Regions from separate parts of the Vibrio spartinae genome, predicted to be linked through region 1. Evidence: riboswitches for the same ligand, from Rfam matches in the RefSeq annotation. Region 1 holds a riboswitch; the other holds the start of a gene.
The links. Region 1 has a riboswitch for lysine ahead of lysC (lysine-sensitive aspartokinase 3). Riboswitches for the same ligand answer to the same signal wherever they lie in the genome.

Region 1 (3,980 bases):
ATTTGCTTTCCCGACATTTGAAAAAGTATCAGGCCCAATTTAGCATTGCCAGCCTGCTCTATATCACACCATTACTGTGTATGCCTCTATTGGTGTTGCTCCGCTCGGTTACCGGCTGGGGGGTGACCCTGATCGGTATTGTGATGATTTTTCCTTATCTGTATCGATTTGCCAGTCGCAAAAGACTTTGGGGATGGGGCATCTCCATTATCTTGGGTCTGCTGAGTGGACTTATTCTGATTCAGGCGCTTTACACGACACCGTTTAACGCTCAGTCTATTAAACGTTTATCACCGTTATCGGACAGTCTGGCTCAGACTGTCGATATGTTTATCGAGAAACCGTTTACAGGGTATGGCTACGGCCACTTTGAAGAAGAATATGTGCTTTATAGCGCCCGACAACATCAATTAAACCCAAACTATCCATCCCCTTTAGCCGGGTTGTCTCATCCGCATAATGAAGTGCTTTATTGGGGCATTGAAGGTGGCATTCTACCCATTTTTGCAATCATGTTAGCCACTTTATTTGTACTGGGACGCATCTATGGTGCGAAACCTAAAACCCGTCTTGCGACCCTGTCGCTGCTTGTTCCTATTACAATGGCCAGTCAGGTTGATGATGTGTTCAGCCAGTCTACGATTCACTGGATTACATTTATTATTCTCTTGTTTTGGATTGACCAACGTGTTGCAAAATATAGCAGTGTACCTCTCCATCGTCTGACAATCCGTGGGTTAAATGGGGTGGGGATCTTACTTCCTATTTTAGCATTGCTTTATTGTGGCGCATTTCTCCGGGCACAAAGCTTATTGATGCAATATCAACAGGGGCAATATATTTCACGACAGGCACAAATGTACGTGCCTTTAGTCTGGCATGATCAATTGATGAAAGCACAGCTCATTGATCAGTTGAAGCAAAAGAATACAAAACCGCATCGGCGGCCGCTGAGCACATATGTGCCTTGGCTGCTTGAGTTAATCCAGCGGCAGCCAAGGCCAGAATACTATCAGTTGCTTATAGCGTTATATCAGCATATCGGAGATACCAATCGTGCAGAGCAATCACGGATAGAGGCTGAGTTTTTATTTCCTCAATATCCTTTTACGCCTCAGGACAGACCGCCTATTGCATCGTCCGATCTTAAGTGATTTCATTGCTTGCTCTGAGTCAGTGCATCTTCCAATGCTTTCAGACAGAGTGCGATATTTTCGGCGCGGGCGCTATATCCCATGAGCCCGATCCGCCATGCATTACCGGCAAACTGACCTAATCCCGCACCAATTTCCAAATTATACTGATGTAGTAAATAATTTCTGACCCATGCATCGTCAATCCCTTCAGGAATTCGGACGGTATTCAATTGTGGTAAGCGTTCTGATGCTTCAACGACAAACGTCAGCCCCAATTGTTCTAGACCTTGTTTCAGTTGTTGGTGCATCTGCTGGTGGCGATGCCATGACGACGTCAGTGATTCTTCTTGTAAGCGCACCAATGACTCATGGAGTGCGTATAACGTATTAACCGGTGCGGTGTGATGATAACTTCGTTTTTTTTGGCCACTCCAGTATCCCATGACCAAGGTTTGATCGAGAAACCAACTCTGAACTGGGGTTTTTCGCGCCTTGATTGCCTCAATTGCCGCCTGAGAAAAGGTCAGAGGAGACAGGCCGGGAACACAGGAAAGGCATTTTTGGCTTCCTGAGTAAACGGCGTCAAGTTGCCATTCATCCACCGCTAAAGGGACACCTCCTAATGAAGTGACTGCATCCACGATGGTCAACAAACCATATTGTTTGGCCAAATGACCTAGCGCTTTCGCATCACTGAGCGCTCCGGTCGAGGTCTCGGCATGGACAAACGCTAACACTTTCGCATCCGGATGTTGTTGAATCGCCTGTTCGACTTTTTCAACTGAAACACTTTCTCCCCATGCGTTATCCACCAGCACTGCGTTGGCACCACAGCGCACCACATTTTCCCGCATCCGTTCGCCAAAGACGCCGTTTCGGCAGACGATTACCTTGTCTCCCGGCTCCAGTAAATTGACGAAACAGGCTTCCATTCCGGCACTACCGGGGGCAGAAATCGCAATCGTAAATTCATTTTCGGTCTGAAATGCATATTGTAAAAGAGACTTCAATTCATCCATCATTTGAATAAATAACGGGTCAAGGTGCCCGATTGTCGGCCGGCTTAAGGCCTGTAAAACCCGAGGGTGAATATCAGACGGGCCGGGGCCCATGAGTGTTCTTTGCGGTGGAAAAAAACTGTGTACAGTCACAAGCTGACTCCTTTCATTGACACTTATCGGCAAGTGTTCAGGCTAACGTTTATCTGTGAGGAAAGCTATTCGACACAAGTCTAGTCAAATATTTTTCTGCGATCTGGGTATTTGGGTAAAAATTACCCAGCTTGATTCAATTTGTCATTGACATTGATAGGACAACAACGTTCAATACCTAAGCTATTAAGCAGAAGAGGAGCACTGCCCAGGCAGGTATTTTGTGGAGCCTCAACTCCAAGACAGAATACTCAGGGGGAGTAGTGCCGAGACAGTCCATAGTTGTGGGTGTGGATTGTCGGGTGAACGGGTTGAATCCCGTCAACTGTCATCAGTGCTCACTGATGAAGAGCTTCTGAGGTCTACTTTCATCAAATCGCCTCTATTTTTGCTCTAGAAATACTCTCTTCGAACATTGGACGTTGGTTATCCAACACAACATTTTTTTATTTTTAGGAAGTCGTGGGAGAAATGCCGTGAGTGCATTTAATGTCGCCAAATTTGGCGGAACAAGCGTGGCAAACTTCGAAGCAATGAGTCGTTGTGCTGCTGTCATCGAAAGTAATCCGGACACAAAGCTTGTTGTCAGTAGTGCCTGTTCTGGTGTGACAAATCTACTGGTCGAACTTGCCAACGGTGTTCAGGACACGGAAAGACGTACCGCTATCTTAGAACAATTATCTGACATCCATTTTTCAATCATTGAATCGTTGCAAGAACAAGAATCAGTCAAAGGTGCGGTTCAGGCGATTCTTGATACAGTGACGAGTCTCGCGGACGCTGCATCTTTTCAGGCCAGCAACAAACTGACCGACCATTTGGTTGCCTGTGGTGAATTAATCTCGACACATATTCTGACTCAGGTCCTCAAAGAACGGGACATCGATGCTGTCAGATTTGATATTCGTGATGTGTTACGCACCGATGGTCACTATGGCCGGGCTGAACCACAAGTCGAATTCACAGCCGTTCAAGCCAAAGAGAAACTGGCACCATTGTGTAAAAAACATCTGGTGGTGACACAGGGATTCATCGGTTCTGATGAGCAGGGGAATACAACCACACTGGGTCGTGGCGGGAGTGACTATTCAGCAGCACTGATTGCAGAAGCGGTTCAGGCATCCGGGCTGGAAATCTGGACAGATGTTTCCGGAATTTATACCACGGATCCACGCATCGTGCCTAACGCAGCGCCGATTCCTGAAATTAGCTTCAATGAAGCTTCAGAAATGGCGAACTTTGGCGCAAAAATTTTGCATCCTTCAACATTGCTTCCTGCGCTTCGGCATGGGATTCCCGTCTTTGTCGGTTCATCAAGAGAGCCTGAGAAAGGGGGGACATGGATTCGGAAACGCGTTGAAAATTCGCCTTATTTCCGGGCACTGGCATTGCGGGCCAATCAAACGATGGTGACGATTCGCAGTGCTAAAATGTTCCACGCGTATGGCTTTTTAGCCAAGGTTTTTGAAATTCTGGCCAAGCATAAAATCTCAGTTGATTTGATTACCACGTCAGAGATTAGTGTGTCGATCACGCTTGATCAGACGGACACCGCTGGTGGTGCGCCAGAGCTTCCTGCTGCTGCCCGGGCAGAGCTGGAAGAACTCGCTCATATTGAAGTCGAACGAAACCTGAGTCTGGTGGCTTTGATTGGCAACCATATGGAGACCAAGGGGTATGCCAAAGAGGTTTT
Region 2 (3,980 bases), 1.0 Mb from region 1:
CAACAAACACAGCAAATGTAACCAGCAGTGATAAGCCAACAGAATCACTCAGCCCTAAAACGATATAACCAATCAACGAGATGAGCGCCACTAATAACGCATAAGGGAGCTGGGTCGAAACATGATCAATATGTTTACACCGCGCCCCGGTGGACGACAAGATCGTGGTATCAGAAATCGGAGAACAGTGATCACCAAAAACAGAACCTGCGAGCACCGCAGCTAACATTGGCATCATCAGTGCCAGTTCGGTTGCACCAGCGATATCCCCGGCAATCGGTAGCATGATGCCAAACGTTCCCCATGATGTGCCGGTCGCGAATGCCATGAGACCTGACAACACGAACAGAATGGCCGGTAACCAGTGTACCGGGATGTTGCCTTGCGTCATCGACGAAAGGTAGATCCCTGTTTGCATGTCTTTAATCACCGCCCCAATCGTCCATGCAAAAAACAGCACTAAGATTGCACCGAACATCGACTTCATACCAATCAGCAACGTTCTCAGGATAGTACCCAGCGGCATTCGTTGTCTCAATACCGAAAACAACGCCATCAATAGCCCGACCAACCCACCGTCGATCAAAGACATCCCCACATCCGTATTTTCAAACGCCCCTAAAATACTAAATGTTTCACCAGCAGCAGTCAGCGACTGCCCACCGGTAAAGATCATCGCGCCAACGGTCGCAATGACCAATGCCATAATCGGCACAATCAAGTCACGAACTCGCCCCGATTCACTTTCTTGAATATCGAGCTCATCTTTGAGTTCTGCCGCCTGATCATTACGCCCGATTCCGGATGTCACACGATGCTCATGATGCTTCATCGGGCCGATATCTAATTGAAAAACGATCATCGCGAACACCATAACTAAGGCAAAGATGGCGTAAAAATTCATCGGAATCAACTCAATATATGCATTCAACGGTGTATATTCGGTCATACCGTGGGACACTAAAATTCCACCGATAATGGTCATAATATATGCACCCCAGCTAGAAGCGGGCATGATAATACACATGGGTGCTGCGGTTGAATCAAGAATATACGCGAGTTTTGCGCGTGAAACACCGAACCGGTCAGTCACCGGACGAGAAATCGAGCCGACTGCCAGACTATTAAAATAGTCATCGACAAAAATAAAAACGCCCAAAAAAGCAGCCAGCAGTTGTGCACCTTTATTGCCCTTCACTTTCTGATCCGCCCACAATGCAAATGCACGTGTACCACCAGAAAGCGTCAACATTGCGGTCATCATCCCCAACAGGAGGAGAAAGCCGATGATACTCATGTTCCAACTGTTTATTGCACCATCTTCAATGACCAGCGTATAAACTTTGCCTTGAATATAATCCAGTGAAGAAAACAGAGAATAGCCGTTCAACAGGAAAGCACCTAACAAAATGCCAACGCCTAAAGAAAGCAGCACTCGTCTGGTTAGGATCGCCATACCCAAAGCAACAATCGGCGGAACAAGAGATATTAAGGAGGAGGAGAAATCAACTAATGTCATGATCTTCAATAACCAATGATTTAATATGGTAAGAGACCTACTGCATTGTCATAATATGAATAAGCTGTTTATGTCATTCAAAGATGAACTAAGTGAAAAGCAATCTAGTTTCACCCAGTCCTACAGTAGCGCTCCATAGTTATACAAATAAATAGACTATGGCAGTGTTGCCCCTATTCGAGAACAACCCCAGCAAACGGCCTCTGATAGACACGTTCACTTCGGCAAAAAAGCCTTTCAATCCAGATTATAGGTATCACCCTAGCTTGATTTACTGATCTTGATTGCACCTCTACACGGACTAGCACAATGTACTACCATTTTGACAAAGTAACGGCAGTATATGTTAATGACCGAATTAGAACGCGCCCATTGTACGAATACCTGAACCATTTGCAATAGGTTTGTCCTTTCTTTAAACCAAAAAAACCAAAAGACCAATCAATCGCATCGTATTAATCTCAATCACTAACTCAAGCTAACAAATCAAGCTCATATATGATATTCATCGTAATTAATGATAATTTGACACAAGCATTTACAATAATTTACGATTCTGCCAATTTTTTTATATATTATTAGTTCACTAATGTTGTCATAATAAATATCTACGTTTATTATTACATTGTGTTTAAATAAAGTTGTGGGAATAACAAAATGTCGGAACTAACTAAAACTCTACTGAATATTCGTAGTTTACGTGCCTATGCACGTAATTTAACACTCGTTCAGTTAGAAGAAGCTTTAGAAAAACTGACCTCTGTCGTTGAAGAGCGTAGAGAGTCAGAAGAAAAAGAACAAGCAGAAAGAGAAAAGCAAGAAGAAAAACTGGCTCAAATTGCTGAACAAATTGCACAAGATGGTATCGATGTAGACGCGTTAATTTCTGCACTTTCCACCGAAGGTAAGACAAAAGGTAAACGTGCACCACGCCCAGCGAAATATAAATATATCGATGAAAACGGTGCAGAAAAAACCTGGACAGGTCAAGGCCGTACACCATCTGTAATTCAAAAAGCCCTTGATGAAGGCAAATCTCTGGATGATTTTTCACTCTAATTCCAGAAACGAAAAAATAAAAGGCTCCTTATGGAGCCTTTTTAATTGTTTCACACTCAGGAGAATTATATGAACCTTTGTGCTAAGCCAATAATTTTTTTGCGAAATTATTTAACAACATTATCGCACTAAATTATTTCTGTTATCGTTCCCAATATGCTTCTTCCAGACTATCTTCTCTTTCCGGTAAACCTTTCGATAATCTCGGTGAATGTTGAGTTAAAACTTCATAGCTTGCCCGATTAGAATACTTACACACTTGGGAGAACGATGAATAAGTAATAGCATCATATTGATGTTTAATTGAATTCGGTACATTCATTTTATGATATCGGTTTGCCGCCATGTCATGTAATAAAGCAGATAATGCAGCATCCCCGGCACCATTGGTATTTTGAATCACTTCAGGTCCCCCCATATAAGGTGCAATATGTGAGTACACTTTGACCGGATGAGTACAACTCTGCTTCATCATTGGCCGACTAAATTCGTAGCGATTAAACTCAGGAATACGACCTGGTAATAAAGGCAAGCTAGTTTGACGTTTAGCGTCTTCTTCTGTGTATCCAGCCATAAATAAACCGAGCGGACCTGCGGTACACAACACCAAATCCACCCATTCAAGGGCTTTATTTGCAGCCATCAACGGATCGGTTTCTCCGGTTAAAGCGTGGCCTTCATCTTCATTCATCGCAACGACCGTGACATGCTGCTTTAAGAAGTCTTGCCAAAAGGCTGGATCCTGCTCGATGACATGTTTGGTCCCGAGCGTTAATACCACTGGAATATGATATTTCTTCGCATATTCTATTGCCTTCATCGTCGCCTGGGGCATCGGATCCCCCGGTTGACAACGGATCAAGTATGACGTTAAAACTAAAGCAGATGCCGATTGAAAAATATACTCCGGAATGCTTTCTGCCCGGAGATGATTCATCTGACCTTCGCTAATGGCAAAAGTCCGTTCACCACTTGAAGTGACCAATGTAAAGCAACGCCCAATCGCGCCATCAATCCCCTGTAAATGATTCAAGTCGACTCGACTGGACGTATTACACAAATAGCGATACCCATAACTACCGATCCCAATATTCTTGCACATCACACCTAATAAGGTAGAACGGTCATCGGCCAATACAGAATAGTTATGCAAGGTATTACCGATTGTGCCACCAGCATATTCATTCGTAATCAAATGCTTTTCAACCAACTCAGAATAAAGTAACTCAGCGGTTTCATCCTGAATAACTAAAGAATGTCCGATACTTAACCCATAGCGTTGAATTAAATCATCATCAACCGTCGCTTCAATATCAACAAGTATTTGGTCAATACCAATAACGTGGGTATGGGGGGATGTTTTTCGTTGAGAGCTTCTTAGAATGAGTAGATCTCGCTCATC

Region 2: linked by a shared signal. The riboswitch ahead of OCU60_RS10605 (Na+/H+ antiporter NhaC family protein) and the one ahead of lysC (lysine-sensitive aspartokinase 3) in region 1 are both predicted to bind lysine.

The regions. Positions count from the first base shown of each region.
Region 1 covers NZ_AP024907.1:3,475,252-3,479,231, reverse strand. The annotation lists gene OCU60_RS15625 (PglL family O-oligosaccharyltransferase) at 1-1,154, shown strand, start outside; gene OCU60_RS15620 (pyridoxal-phosphate-dependent aminotransferase family protein) at 1,157-2,287, opposite strand; lysine riboswitch at 2,474-2,650, shown strand; gene lysC (lysine-sensitive aspartokinase 3) at 2,764-3,980, shown strand, end outside.
Region 2 covers NZ_AP024907.1:2,430,321-2,434,300, forward strand. The annotation lists gene OCU60_RS10605 (Na+/H+ antiporter NhaC family protein) at 1-1,519, opposite strand, end outside; lysine riboswitch at 1,638-1,822, opposite strand; gene OCU60_RS10610 (H-NS family histone-like protein) at 2,177-2,578, shown strand; gene OCU60_RS10615 (inosine/guanosine kinase) at 2,721-3,980, opposite strand, start outside.